One region of the Mesorhizobium sp. M0058 genome, then DNA from elsewhere that is predicted to be linked to it. Evidence: predicted binding sites of a transcription regulator. Region 1 holds the regulator's gene; each other region holds the start of a gene.
The links. Region 1 encodes LexA, which represses DNA repair genes until DNA is damaged. Its sites were predicted from a motif close to TGTTCNNNNTGTGTTCNG; they were not measured.

Region 1 (4,987 bases):
AGTTCCACTGGCATGTTGAACCAGCCAGCCGTGTTCCAGGCGCGAATGAGGTCGTGCGCCCATTCCTGCGTGGCGGCCTGCTGCAATTCGCTGAAGACGGCTGGTGACGCGGCACCCAGGGAATTGCCGTCGAGATAAATCACGCCTTGCGGCAAGACAAAGCGTTCGCGCATGGAGCGCAGCGGATCGGCGGCATCCATTGCTTCGATTGCAGCGAGATCGGGTGTCATCATGATTCGGCGCCCCTCCATGGACAAACGCGCGCGGCGGAGCCTGCCCGCCCAAACATGCCGGCGATCTTGAGGGGTCGCCCTTGAACTGTCAAACATTATATATAATTCACCCATTGAAAGGCTTTGATATATAATGCTCAGCCGAGCGTTTATGTCTGATGGATCACGATGCTGGATGACGAGCAGACCTCGAAGACGGAAGTGGCCTATCGCCTGCTCAGGCGCGATATTCTTGCGACCCGGCTGGCGCCTGCCGCGCCGTTGAAGCTGAGCACGCTGCGCAACACCTACGGCATCGGCTGGACGCCGTTGCGCGAGGCGCTGTCGCGGCTGGAGGCGGAACGGCTTGTGACCGCCATCAGCAACCGCGGGTTTGCGGTCGCTCCCGCCTCTCGGGCGGAGCTCGAGGATTTGGCGCGTGCGCGGCTGGTGGTCGAACTGCCCCTGCTGGTGGAATCGATCGAGAAGGGCGACCGTGAGTGGGAAGACGCGGTCGTTGCCGCCCACTATCGTCTCTCACGGTGCGGGTCTGTTCTCGACGATCCATCGGATGATGCGGTCGACGCGTGGTACGAAAAACACGATGCCTTCCATGCGGCGCTGCTCAGTGCCGCGACATCCAGCTGGCTGCTGCGCTTCAATGCGACGATTTCCGACCAATTGCATCGCCATCACCGCTTTCTGGGTCTGGTCCCGACGCTGCGCGCCGCCGCCGGCCGCACGGATGGACACCGGAAGGCCGTGGCGGCCCTGCGCGACGCCGTGGCGATCGAACACCATACCGCCCTGATGGAAGCGGCCCTCGATCGCGACGTCGAACGTGCGAAAACTCTGATGACCGCTCACATCGGCTACACGCTGCAGGTCTATGCCCAGAGCGAACCCGGCGCGGATGCTGCGCAGCCCCGTCCGAAAAGGAAGCGGCGGTCGTAGCCGACGCGCAGGGCACTTTGGCTTCGTTTCACCCGTTGCCGGCAAATGGGCGCAGGCGGCGCCCGCAGCGCCGAACGTTACGCTGAACAAAACGTCAACACATTCATTAAACTTTAAAAGGTTGCGGAACACAACTGGAACAGATAGTGTTTGTTCTGGGTTTGTTTTTTCTGATTCTGATTTCAGAACCCTTGGGGGCCGCGATGCTGACGCGCAAACAACATGAGCTTCTGATGTTCATCCATGAACGCCTGAAGGAGAGCGGAATCCCGCCGTCCTTCGACGAGATGAAGGAAGCGCTCGACCTCGCCTCCAAGTCCGGCATCCACCGCCTGATCACGGCGCTTGAGGAGCGCGGTTTCATTCGCCGGCTGCCGAACCGGGCGCGCGCGCTGGAAGTGCTGCGGCTGCCCGACTCGATCGCACCAGGCCTCAATGCGGCGAGGAAGTTTTCGCCGAGCGTGATTCAGGGCAGTCTTGGTCAAACCGGCCAAGGGCAAGGCGGCCAAGGACAAGGCGCGATGGGCCAAGGCGGTCTCGGCCGCCAGATCAAGCCGGGCTCGCCGTCGCGTTCGATGTCGGCCGGCAATGACGATGCCGTTTCCGCGATTTCAATCCCGGTTATGGGACGCATCGCCGCCGGCGTGCCGATCGACGCCATCCAGCATCAGACCCATTCGATCTCGGTGCCGCCCGATATGATCATGGGCGGCGAACACTACGCGCTCGAGGTCAAGGGCGATTCGATGATCGAGGCCGGCATTTTCGATGGCGACACGGTCATCATCCGCAATGCCGACACAGCCAGCCCCGGCGAGATCGTGGTGGCGTTGGTCGACGATGAGGAAGCGACCCTGAAACGCTTCCGCCGCAAGGGCGCCTCGATCGCCCTGGAAGCCGCCAACCCGGCCTACGAGACCCGCATTTTTGGACCGGACAGGGTGAAGGTGCAGGGCAAGCTTGTCGGATTGATCCGGCGCTACTGAGCCGGCTTGGGTTTGTACTTTTCACGCTGGTTGTAAGGCGGCAGGCCGCGCGCTTCGCGGGAGAAGCGGCGTTGCTCGTGCCAGGGGCGATACGGCTTGTCGACGGCGAAGCGGATGGTTGGCGCTGCAGCTGCCGATTGCGGATCGAAGAAGACGGCGGCGCTGCCGTCGCGGGCCAGCTGTTTCTTCGTCACGACCAGCACCAGCGGGTCGCGGCACGGATTGTAGGCGGTGGCGTCATCGATGACGATCAGGCTCGCGAAGGCACAGGCCGGCCGCGCCGTCTTGCGGTCTTTCGCAAGCGCCACAATGGCTCCGGAAGGGTGCCGGGCGATACAGAGATCGCCGGTGCAATAGAAGGGCGAGCCGGGCGGCAGATCGAGCGGATCGAGATCGAACCGCGTATCTGTTGCCTCGAAAATCTCAGGTGGGATAATGGTTTCGGCCCGCAGCGCCCGTTTCCAATTGTCCGTGGTGAATTCGTTGGAGCGTTCGCGGTTGAGGGCGAGTTCGCCGCCACCGATCGGCATGGCCACCAGATGCGCATCCTCGGATATGAGCACGTCGGGCGTAAGCACCTGCGGCACCGTCAACAGGCCGGCCAGCGCGAAAGGCACGGCCGCCAACCTGAGCCAGGTGGTGGCCATGGTGGCGATGACGAGGGCGACCGCCACCAACAGCACCGAGCGGATGGAGATCAGCCCGACGGCGTCGACCGGCGAGCGCTCGGAAATCCAGGCCGATATAGCGATCATCGCCATCAGACCCTTGCCCATCACATAGAGGAACGGCCCGTCGGCGCCGAACGGCATCGCCAGTGCGCTGAGCACGGCAAAAGGCATGACGATCAACGAAACAATCGGCATCACGGCCAGATTGGCGATCAGGCTGAGCGGCGACACACGCTGAAAATGCCAGATGGCGAACAGCAAGGTTGCACTGCCGGCGATGATCGAGGTCATGGCGAGGCTGCCCATGGCCAGCGCGAATTTTCGCGACAGGAAGCCGACGAAGGAGCGCTTTGCCGGCGGCGTTCTCACCTTGTCGGCGCGGTAATCGGCCCAGCCGGCATAGGCGCCGACAAGGGCGGCGGTGGCAGCAAACGACATCTGGAAGCTGGGACCGACCACCTCGTGCGGCGACACCAGGATGACGGCAATGGCGGAGATCGCCAGATTGCGCATGGTGAGTGCGGCGCGATCAAACAGCACGGCGACAAGCATGACCGCCAGCATGATGAAGCTGCGCTCGGCGGCAACCACGACGCCTGAAATGACGAGATAGGCGGCGATGGAGACGAGTGCTGCCACTGCTGCATATTTCTTGACTGGGCGGCGCGAAGAGAAATCGGGAAACAGCGCAAAGGCGCCACGCAGCAACACCATGATGGTGCCGGCAACCAGCGCCATGTGCAGGCCGGAGATGGAGATGATGTGGTAGATGCCGGTGCGCCGCATCGCTTCGTTGACCTCGTCCGGGATGCCGGCGCGCACCCCGACAATCAACGCCGCGGCAATCTCGCCTTCGGCGCCGCCGATTTTGCCCCTGATATGGTCGGCAATGTTTTCGCGCGCGTTCTCGATTGCCGAGGAGAGCCGCGCGGTCAGCGGCGGCGGTCCCTGCGTAGCAATGGTTTTCGGATTGCCGAGAAAGAAGCCGCTGCCGCCGATACCGGTGAAATAGCTGTCGAAGGAGAAATCGTAGCTCTCCGGCCGCACCGGACCGGTCGGCGGCAACAGCCTGGCATAGCCGGTGATCAGGGAGCCGGCGGTCATATCGGCGGGAACGGTCCGCGCCGAGAGCCTGACCCGCTCCGGGGCGTAGCGCAGCTCGGGGTAAGCGGTCGAAACCACATCGAGCGTCAGCCTGATGCGGCCGCTTTCCATCTGTTCGAGACTGACGACGCGGCCGGTCAGCCGTGTCTGAATCTCGGAGCCGAGCATCTGCGTTCCGGCGCGCCAAGTCTCGACTTTGGCGGCGACGACGCCGAGCGCGCACAGCATCGCGGCCATGCAGAACAGATGCGTCCTCGGCCGCGATCGCGTGGCGAGGGCGCAACATGTCGCCAGCACCACAATGGCGATTGGCTGCGCAAAGCCGGGCTCGCCGGCCAGCGAGAAATAAATGATGACGCCGGCCGCCAGGAAAACCGGCACCAGCAGGAAGGCGACGCCCCGGTCGAGCTCCGTGTTGGCGGCCACGGCAAGGCTGCGGCGGAGCGCGGGCCATGACGGACGGCGAAGCCGTCTGCGCAGACGGGCGATAGATCCGGGCGCTGTGACTTGCGCCGGCAACGCGTGACCGGGCAGCGCAGGCGCGACGCCGGGATGCGGCTCAGGCAGCGCGAGGGGCAGCGGCTCGGCATAGGGACTATCGGCAAACAGCGAGCGTTCGCTGACGCTTGCCTCGGCGCCTTCGCCTTCCTTCGTGCCCCGGCCACGTCCAGCCATCGGGTCTGCCCCTTGCGCCCCAGACCCCTATGCTACATGAACGCGCAAAGCGCGAAAGTCCGCGTGATCACGTCCACCGCGCCGGAATCGACCATCACCTGGCAAGGACGCTCAATCCTCAATCATATCCTGGCCCTCCGCTCTCACGCGAGCAAGCCCATCGTGCATTGCCTTCAATTGTTCCGGTGTATGACCCTGCCATTCACCGAGTTCACCCTGGATGAGCAACGGATCACGGGAGCGGTAGGATTTCGTCGGATTACCGGGAAATTTTTTGTCGGTCAGGTTAGGGTCATCCATAAAAAACCCCGTCGGCTTTACGATGTAAATCCTTTGACGACCGTCACCCGTTGCAAGCTCTGCTCCCCAGATGGCGGCTTCCAGT
Region 2 (4,987 bases), on a different contig from region 1:
ATCGACGGTGTGCATGGGCTTTGCCGCCTCGATGGCCTCGTTCCTGCTGATGGCGGGAACGCCGGGCCGGCGCATCGCGCTCCCCAACGCCAGCATCGTGCTGCACCAGCCTCTGGGCGGCTTCCAGGGCCAGGCCTCCGACATCCAGCGCCATGCCGAAGGCATTTTGCGCACCAAACGGCACATGACGGAACTGTATGCGCAACATTGCGGCCGCACCTATGAAGAGGTCGAACGCACGCTCGACCGCGATTTCTTCATGACCGCCAAGGAGGCCAAGGAGTGGGGCCTCGTCGACCATGTGTTCGACACCCGCAAAAAGGAGGCGGCCTGATCGGCGGATTGAATGCAGGCCGGTGTTCCCTCAATTTCAACGCCGCTGGTCTGGCCTCGCCTTGAGCGCGGCACTATAGTCTTGCCATGCGCTACCACCTGAACAGACTGACCATAGCCATTGCCATCACGGCGGCGACATCGAGCATGGCCTTTGCCGGGGGCAGCACCAGCACGTCGCGGAAAGGCGCCCTGCCCGGCGTGACCGGCGACTACCGCATCGCCAAGCCCGCGCCGCAGCCGGAGCCGGACGACGCGCTGCCTGCCGGCGAGAACGGCACGTTCAAGATCGGCGACACCGATGTCAGGATTTCCGGCAGCATCACTGTCGATGTCGGCACGGGTGGGATCAAGCCGCCGCGCCGGTAGCCCCTTCTCCCAGCTACTATACGGGAGAGAAAGCCTGCGCCGACGACTTCCTCGCAAAAGAACAGCCCCGCCGTTGCTTCCGCTAACGGTCGGGGCTTTTTTTGGATTCCAAATCCAAACTGCCGGTAGTGTTATACCGACTTTGATTTCGGATGCTTCGCGGCATTCAGCCGACGATCCGACTAGCCGTCTCTGATTTTTGTGGGATTCGGCAGGTCACGGTTTGTCGGGTGGTTTGTTGGACTGACGCGATGCGTTCGTTTGGACGCATACACTCCAATGCCTTGAAACTACCTGGCACTTATGCCCGCCGCGGCTCCACCAGCAGGTGGAGCCTCAAGGGACTATCCGGTGGCGTCATGCTCCGCTCCTATGTCCGTTGCGACAGGTGTCAATCCGAAGCACAAATCGCAAAAACCTGCGGCGTCTCGCAGGCCGCTATGGGCGGCGAGGCCATCAAAGACGGCCGGCTCCGTTGACTCCGGCAGAGTGCGCCCCCGATTCGACGACGTCAACCTTGAATAGCCGGTTACGGAAAATGTGATCGTCGGGAGCTTACGTCAGGGTCAGTTTCTGAAACACCCTTGTCAGTTTCTGCACAGCTTTGTCAGGAGCGTGTTCGGTCTTTGTTCTTTCCGCTTGCCCCTTCGCGCGAAAGACGGTTAAACGGCTTTGGTCGAGAAGTGTGGCGTCTCTCGACGTGGCGGCAAAAATACCTACATAGGGAATGGCCGGGAAAACCCGCCGATCCCACTGACACCAGACCTGAGGCGGCGACCGGCGATGGCCGACCATAAATACCTTTCCATTCGCGGGGCACGCGAACACAACCTGAAGAATGTCGATCTCGACCTGCCGCGTGACAGCCTGATCGTCATGACCGGCCTGTCGGGCTCCGGCAAATCGTCGCTTGCTTTCGACACCATCTATGCCGAGGGCCAGCGCCGTTACGTCGAGAGCCTGTCGGCTTATGCGCGCCAGTTCCTCGAAATGATGCAGAAGCCGGATGTCGACCAGATCGACGGCCTGTCGCCGGCCATCTCGATCGAGCAGAAGACCACGTCGAAGAACCCGCGTTCGACGGTCGGCACCGTCACCGAGATCTACGACTACATGCGCTTGCTGTTCGCGCGCGTCGGCATCCCCTATTCGCCGGCGACCGGCCTGCCGATCGAGAGCCAGACGGTTTCACAGATGGTCGACCGGGTGCTGTCGGTCGAGGAAGGCACGCGCCTTTTCCTGCTGGCGCCGATCGTGCGCGGCCGCAAGGGTGAGTATCGCAAGGAACTGCTGGAGCTGCAGAAGAAGGGCTTTCAGCGCGTCAAGGTCGACGGCGTCTTCTATGAGATCGCCGATGTGCCGGCGTTGGACAAGAAGTACAAGCACGACATCGATGTCGTCGTCGACCGCATCGTCGTGCGCGGCGACCTGGCGACACGGCTTGCCGATTCCATCGAAACGGCGCTCAAGCTGGCGGAAGGGCTGGCGGTGGCCGAGTTCGCCGACCGGCCGCTCGACGCCAGCCAGACCGGCGAGGACTCGGTCAACAAATCGAAGAACGAGACGCATGAGCGCATCCTGTTCTCGGAAAAATTCGCCTGCCCGGTTTCCGGCTTCACCATTCCGGAGATCGAGCCCAGGCTGTTCTCGTTCAACAACCCGTTCGGCGCCTGCCCGACCTGCGACGGCCTCGGCAACCAGCGCGCCATCGACGCCAGCCTGATCGTGCCGGACGAAAACGTCTCGCTGCGCGACGGCGCCGTCAGCCCGTGGGCGAAGTCGACCTCACCCTATTACGCCCAGACGCTGGAAGCGCTGGGCAAAGCCTATGGCTTCAAGCTCGGCGACAAGTTCAAAGACCTGACCGAAGAGGCAAAGGATGCCGTCCTGCGTGGCACCGGCGAGCGCGAGGTCACCTTCCAATATGATGACGGCCTGCGCTCCTACAAGACCACCAAGACGTTCGAGGGCGTCATTCCCAATCTCGAACGGCGGTGGAAGGAAACCGAATCCGCCTGGATGCGCGAGGAGATCGAGCGCTTCATGTCGGCGACGCCCTGCCCGGTCTGCAAGGGATACCGGCTGAAGCCGGAAGCGCTGGCGGTGAAGATCGCCGGCAAGCATATCGGCGAAGTCACAGAGCTGTCGATCCGCAAGGCCGACCAGTGGTTCACCGAACTGCCGCCACATCTCAACGACCAGCAGAACGAGATCGCGGTGCGCGTTCTCAAGGAAATCCGTGACCGCCTGCGCTTCCTCAACGATGTCGGCCTCGACTATCTGACGCTGTCGCGCAATTCCGGCACGCTGTCGGGCGGCGAGAGCCAGCGCATTCGTCTGGCGTCGCAGATCGGCTCCGGCCTCACTGGCGTGCTCTATGTGCTGGATGAGCCGTCGATCGGCCTGCACCAGCGCGATAATGCCCGCCTGCTCGACACGCTCAAGCATCTGCGCGACATCGGCAACACGGTGATCGTCGTCGAGCATGACGAGGACGCCATCCTGCATGCCGATTACGTCGTCGACATGGGTCCGGCCGCCGGCATTCATGGCGGCGAGATCATCGCCCAGGGCACGCCGCAGCAGGTGATGGCCAATCCCAACTCGATCACCGGTAAATATCTGTCGGGCGCGCTCGAAGTCGCCACGCCCGGTGTCAGGCGCGAGGCCAAGAAAAACCGCCGGCTGAAGATCGTCGGCGCGCGCGGCAACAATCTCAAGAACGTCACTGCCGAAATCCCGCTCGGCACCTTCACCGCCGTCACCGGCGTGTCTGGCGGCGGCAAATCGACCTTCCTGATCGAGACGCTGTTCAAGGCGGCGTCGCGCCGCATCATGGGCTCGCGCGAGCATCCGGCCGATCACGACCGCATCGAGGGCCTCGAATTCCTCGACAAGGTCATCGACATCGACCAGTCGCCGATCGGCCGCACACCGCGTTCGAACCCGGCCACCTACACCGGCGCCTTCACACCGATCCGCGACTGGTTTGCCGGGTTGCCCGAGGCCAAGGCCCGCGGCTATCAGCCGGGCCGCTTCTCCTTCAACGTGAAGGGCGGCCGCTGCGAGGCCTGCCAGGGCGATGGCGTCATCAAGATCGAGATGCACTTCCTGCCCGACGTCTACGTCACGTGCGACGTCTGCCACGGCAAGCGCTACAACCGCGAGACGCTCGACGTCCTGTTCAAGGGCAAGTCGATCGCCGACGTCCTGGACATGACGGTCGAGGAAGGCGTCGATTTCTTTGCCGCCGTGCCCGGGGTGCGCGACAAGTTGGAGACGCTGAAGCAGGTCGGCCTCGGCTACATCCATATCGGCCAGCAGGCGACGACGCTGTCGGGCGGCGAGGCGCAGCGCATCAAGCTCGCCAAGGAATTGTCGCGCAAGGCGACCGGCAAGACGCTCTACATCCTCGACGAGCCGACCACCGGCCTGCACTTCCACGACGTCGCCAAGTTGCTGGAAGTGCTTCACGAACTGGTCGACCAGGGCAACACGGTGGTGGTCATCGAGCACAATCTCGAAGTCATCAAGACCGCCGACTGGGTGCTCGACCTCGGCCCCGAAGGCGGCGATGGCGGTGGCGAACTGGTGGCACAAGGCACACCGGAAGCGATCGTGCGCGAAAAGCGCAGCTACACCGGCCAGTTCCTGAAGGAGCTTTTGGAGCGGCGGCCCGGAGGCAAGCGCGAAGCGGCGGAGTAACTGACAGACCGGTCGGGCGCCTGGAGAGCTTTGAATGACAGTCCGACAGGCGCTTGCCGGTGATCTCGACGGAGTCGTCTCGCTGACGCAGACCGCCTATGAGCACTACACGCCCTTGTTCGGCGCGCCGCCGATCCCAGTCACCGAGGACTATGCGCCACGCATCGAGCGTGGCGAGGTCTGGCTCTTGGAGAGCGGCGCGGAACTCGCCGGGCTGATCGTTATTGAGCGCCACCCCGATCATGCGATGATCTTCAGCGTCGCGGTCTCCCCCCCTTTTCAGGGGAGGAAACTCGGTACCGCGCTGCTCGACTTCGCCCAGGAACAGGCGGGGCTATGGGGTGTGCCGGAGGTGCGGCTCTACACCAATTCGCGCATGGAGCGGAACATCGAGATCTATACGGCCTATGGCTTCCACGAAACGGGCCGCCGAGCCAATCCCCACCGTCCCGGATGGATCGTGGTCGACATGATCAAACCGGTTGGAAAAATAGCCTGACCGCATTTTTAGAACTGGGAGGAAGACGATGATCAGCCAAGGAACGATCCGCGCCGGGATGGGCGGCTGGACTTTCGAACC
Region 3 (4,987 bases), on a different contig from region 1:
CAGGCGCCGACATTGCCGAGCAGGATCGCGCCCGGCGCCAGCATGGCGGCGCCCTGGCTGGTGCGGTAGCGGAAGGTGCCGCTGGTGACAGCGGCAACGCAGAAGGTGTCGTGCGCCTCCTCGAACGGGCGGTCGCCGGCGCCAGCCGTGCACAGCACGTCGCAGACATGCCAGCCCTGCCCCGATGCCAGCTTTTGTTCGCTCGTCGTCATGGCTTGAAAGATGGCAATTTTTCCCAAGCGCGACACCCGGTCGGGGCCTATCGCTTGCAGCCTCCTGACACAACGAAGGCAGCAAGTATGATCGGTACATCCTCCTTTGCCGAAGCGCTCCACAGCGACGGCCCCAATCCCGGCCTGGCTGAAAAGCTGGATCTCTACGGCCGCTTCGTCGGCGCCTGGACATTCGATGCCACGCGCCATCTCGAGGACGGCACGGTTTTCACCGGACGCGGCGAGGTGCATTTCGGCTGGGTCCTGGAAGGCAGGGCGATCCAGGACGTATGGATCCTGCCCGCACGGGATGCCGGCCCCTCGCCCTCGCTCGGCAAATGGACTTTCCATGGCACAACGCTGCGGGCCTATGATCCCGGCTCGGATGCCTGGCACATCTTCTGGAGCGACCCGCGCAACCAATACTACAGCCGCCAGCTTGGTCGCGCCGAAGGGGACACGATTGTGCAGGTCGGCGCCGACGGCACTGGTTCCTCGGTTCGCTGGAGCTTTTCGCGCATCACCAAGGACGGCTTCCGCTGGCTCGGCGAGCGTTCGCACGACGATGGCAAGACATGGCGTCTCGAAGTCGAGTTCCTGGCGCGCCGCGTCGCCCAGGACTGATGACGCAACATATTGCAAAAAAGGTGAAAAAACATACTTGACCATGTCTCGATCGGTGTCCGCGACACCAACGTTTCGAAGCCCTTCTACGATGCCGCGCTAAAGCCGCTCGGTTATTCTTGCCTCGGCCAGTCGCCAGGCTCACTGGGTTATGGTGCGCAAGCCGTCGCGCTGTGGGTGAACGACGCGGAGCGGCCAGTGCCATCGGACGAGAAGTTCGGTCTGCATTTCTGCTTTAGCGCGCCGACGAGGCAGAGTGTCGTCGCCTTCCATGCCGCCGCCTTGCGTGCAGGCGGCAGCGACAATGGCGCGCCGGGCCTGCGCGCCGACTATGGCGAGGACTATTACGCTGCCTTCATCGTCGATCCCGACGGCTATCGCCTGGAGGCCTATTGCAACGCTGCCGCCTAACATAGCCGGCGTCTCCGGTATCGGCATCTCAGACGGTTCCCACCGGGCAGGCTTTGCTCTACCACTATCGTGGCGCAGGGGTCCGGCCCGGCGGGAGGGGTCAGCGATGCCGAGTTTCGACAGCCTGTTCAACGCCTTCGTCACCATTCTGGTGACCATCGACCCGCCAGGTCTCGCGCCGCTCTTCCTCGCGGTGACACGCGGCATGAACCGCGAGGAACGTCAGCAGGTTTCGGTGCGCGCCTCGATCATCGGCTTCCTGGTGATGGCGCTGTTTGCGGTGGCCGGGGCGTCCATCCTGTCGGTGTTCGGCATCACGCTGCCGGCTTTCCGCGTCGCCGGCGGGTTTTTGCTGTTCTTCATCGCGTTCGAAATGGTGTTTGAGCGCCGCCAGGACCGCAAGGAGAAGATCGGCGACGTTGCCATCACCAAGGACATGATCCACAACATCGCGGCCTTCCCGCTGGCGATCCCGCTGATCGCCGGCCCCGGTGCGATTTCGGCGACCGTGCTACTGTCGGGCTCGTTTCAGGGTTTTGCAGCACAAGCGGCGCTGGTCGGCATCATCTTCGTCTGCCTTGCCATCACCTATCTGGTGTTCGTGCTGTCGGAGCGCATCGACCGCATCCTCGGCCAGACCGGCCGCTCGATCCTCACCCGCCTGCTCGGCGTCATCCTGGCCGCGCTTGCGGTTCAGTTCGTCGCGGATGGGATCAAGGCGCTGATGGCGGGGTGAACGGCAGCCCCTGCTCCCTGCTCCCTGCTCCCTGCTCCCTGCTCCCTGCTCCCTGCTCCCTACTCCACCGCCGTATCGACGACCTCGAAATCGTGGGTGATGACAGCCGTCTTGGCCAGCATGGCCGAGGCCGAGCAGTATTTCTCGATCGACAGGTTGATGGCGCGCTGGACCTTGTCGCGCGACAGCGCGTGGCCCGTGACGATGAAATGCATGTGGATGCGGGTGAAGACTTTGGGGTCGGTTTCGGCCCGGTCGGCGTCGAGTTCGACAACACAGTCCTCGATCGCCTCGCGGCCTTTTTCGAGGATGTGGACGACATCATAGGCCGAGCAGCCGCCGGTGCCGATCAGCACCAGTTCCATCGGGCTCGGACCCGGCGTCTTGCCTTCCGGCCCGGAGGCGGTTCCCAGCACAACCTTGTGGCCGCTGCCGGACTCGCCGACGAAGGTGCGCTCCTCGACCCATTTGATCCGTGCTTTCACGGCAATCTTCCTTCAGAAAGCGTCACTGGCCGAAGACGACCGTGTGCATGATCCGCCCCGGCAGCAGCGTGAACACGCCGGCGCCGATCAGGGCGAAAACATACAGCGATATCATGACCCTGCGATGTTTGGCGACCCGATGCATATGCGCGTGCCAGACCGCCAGCGGCACGGCGATCAACACTAAAATCGACAAGAGATGGATCGGGCTGAACGGACCGACGAGGCGTATCTGCTGGATCCAGAAACTGGAGATGGCGACGACCAGCATCAGCGCCGCCCAGGTATAGCCGACGACACGATGACGCGTCGTGCCTTTCGGCAGCGCCAGTTGCGTAGCGCCAATGGCCAGCGCGGCAAGGGCCGCGAAGGCGTGCCATGGAATGGGAGGGCGCGCCGATAGAAGCGGTCCGAGCGACATCGCGCCCTCTCCTCAGATATCGCTGACTACCGTCAGCTCAGAACGGGATTTCGTCGTCCAGTTCGCGCGACGAGCCGCCGCCACCGCCGCCCTTGGAACCGCCGCCACCGCTGTTGCCGCCGCGGTTGAAGCTCTCATTGGGGCCAGACTGGCCGAAATCCGAGCCACGGCTCGCGCTGCCGCCGCCGGCGGCATAGTTGCCGACCTGACCGCCGCCCTCGCCGCGAGAATCGAGCATCTGCAGCTCGCCGCGGAATTTCTGCAACACGACTTCGGTCGTATACTTGTCGGCGCCGGTCTGATCCTGCCATTTGCGTGTCTGCAGCTGGCCTTCGACGTAAACCTTCATGCCCTTCTTCAGGTACTGCTCGGCGACCTTGGCGATCTGGTCATTGAAAATGACCACGTTGTGCCATTCGGTCTTTTCCTTGCGCTCGCCGGAGTTCTTGTCGCGCCAGCTTTCCGACGTGGCGATGCGGATGTTGACGACCGGGTCACCAGAATTCAGGCGGCGGATTTCAGGGTCCGCGCCGAGGTTGCCGACCAGAATGACCTTGTTGACGCTACCCGCCATGACAATTCTCCGCGCTCATCCGAAACAAATATCAAGTCGTTCACCTTACAGGCCGCGGACAATCCTGGCTTGCCGCGGCTGGCTTTTCCCACAAGGTTTTTGTTCCCTTTTCGTTCCTATACTGTTATCCACGGATTGTCAAGGAATGGCAGCAATCGCCGACGCGGGCGCGTGGATTTAGCTGACACGCAGGGGCGAGAAGCGGTGTCGTCAGCGCCGTTTTTTAACTGGTCGCAACGGACCGAAAAAGCCGCTCCACTCCATGCCCATGCCATGGGCGCGCTGTGCGATCACGGTTGGCGCCGACATCAGCCCGACTGCAGGTTCAGATTTCAGAGCCGGGTCATTCAGCAATTTCCCGATCGCGCGCCCGTGCCACCACACCTGAGCGACGAGCGCCGCTACCACCGCGATCAGGCCCCAGGTCCCCAATCCTTCGCCGAAGATGTAAATCCCGTATGGCGGCGATAGCGCCGTACCCAGCTTGGCCAACAAGGTCACGGCCACGAAACCGATGACGGCGATCGCTCCTATACCGAGTACGAGGCGGCGATAGAGCCTCAGAGCCTCGTTGAGGTTCTCGGCGGACGAAAGATCGACGTTGGAATTCATAAATACTACTCCTGCCTCGCGATGATCGGCCCATCTTGTTCCCCACGGCTTAGAGGCCCGGCAGGATCCAATCAATACGCGGCATTCAAAACACCCCTTGCCAAATCGATAAGTATCGACTTATGCTTTTGCCATGATCGAAGCAGAGATTTTTCGCGCCCTGGCCGACCCGACGCGACGCGCCGTCTACGAGCGGCTGACTTCCGGCGAGATGAGCGTGTCGGAGTTGCGCACCGGCATGAGCGTGTCGCAGCCGGCGGTGTCGCAGCACCTTGCCGTGCTGCGCGGCGCAGGCCTGGTCAGCGAAAGACGCGCCGGCCGCAACGCCTACTATCGCGCCGATCCGCAAGGGCTCGAGCCGCTGCTCGGCTGGATCGAACGCTACCGCGCATTTTGGCCGGAGCGCATCGAAAGACTGAAGGCCGTTTTGAAGGACATGGACCAATGACCGACGAAAAGCAGACGCAGACCGCCAAAGATGCCCTCGCCTTCGAATGCGATCTGCCGGACGCACCGGAAAAAGTGTGGCGGGCACTGACCGTGCCGGACCTCTTGGCGGAATGGATGATGCCGAACGACATCAATCCGGAAACCGGCAGCCGCTTTGCCTTTGCCGGGCCTGAGAAGCCGATCGAGTGCGAAGTGCTCGATGCCGAACCGGGGCGCCTGCTGCGCTATTCCTGGCGCGAGCGTTCCGGCGACGCCGACCGCGAGGAGCTGGAGAGCATCGTCACCTTCACACTCGCCCGCACCGTTTCCGGCGGCACGCATCTGCGCATCGTCCATGACGGGCTTGTCCTGACGCCTGCGGTCGCGATGGCCGGCGCCGGCTGCCGGCTCTGGCTGCGCGCATACAAGCCCAAACCGCCTGTCGCCGCCAACGCGCCACGCCTGTTGCTGCGCGCTGCCTGA

Region 2: a site for LexA is predicted at 1,319-1,336, ahead of uvrA (excinuclease ABC subunit UvrA). Genes of this name have one in related genera too.
Region 3: a site for LexA is predicted at 3,564-3,581, ahead of ssb (single-stranded DNA-binding protein). Genes of this name have one in related genera too.

Annotation. Positions count from the first base shown of each region.
Region 1 covers NZ_JAMYUQ010000009.1:230,458-235,444, forward strand. The annotation lists gene kynU (kynureninase) at 1-233, opposite strand, end outside; gene NKJ75_RS17690 (GntR family transcriptional regulator) at 402-1,166, shown strand; gene lexA (transcriptional repressor LexA) at 1,370-2,152, shown strand; gene NKJ75_RS17700 (ComEC/Rec2 family competence protein) at 2,146-4,602, opposite strand; gene arr (NAD(+)--rifampin ADP-ribosyltransferase) at 4,714-4,987, opposite strand, start outside.
Region 2 covers NZ_JAMYUQ010000010.1:246,222-251,208, reverse strand. The annotation lists gene NKJ75_RS19335 (ATP-dependent Clp protease proteolytic subunit) at 1-334, shown strand, start outside; gene NKJ75_RS19330 (hypothetical protein) at 481-702, shown strand; gene uvrA (excinuclease ABC subunit UvrA) at 1,486-4,407, shown strand; gene NKJ75_RS19320 (GNAT family N-acetyltransferase) at 4,442-4,906, shown strand; gene NKJ75_RS19315 (DUF72 domain-containing protein) at 4,935-4,987, shown strand, end outside.
Region 3 covers NZ_JAMYUQ010000010.1:251,513-256,499, reverse strand. The annotation lists gene NKJ75_RS19385 (helix-turn-helix transcriptional regulator) at 1-212, opposite strand, end outside; gene NKJ75_RS19380 (hypothetical protein) at 300-836, shown strand; gene NKJ75_RS19375 (VOC family protein) at 870-1,247, shown strand; gene NKJ75_RS19370 (MarC family protein) at 1,354-1,983, shown strand; gene NKJ75_RS19365 (OsmC family protein) at 2,043-2,468, opposite strand; gene NKJ75_RS19360 (DUF2306 domain-containing protein) at 2,491-2,889, opposite strand; gene ssb (single-stranded DNA-binding protein) at 2,927-3,463, opposite strand; gene NKJ75_RS19350 (ABC transporter ATP-binding protein) at 3,674-4,075, opposite strand; gene NKJ75_RS19345 (ArsR/SmtB family transcription factor) at 4,209-4,523, shown strand; gene NKJ75_RS19340 (SRPBCC family protein) at 4,520-4,987, shown strand.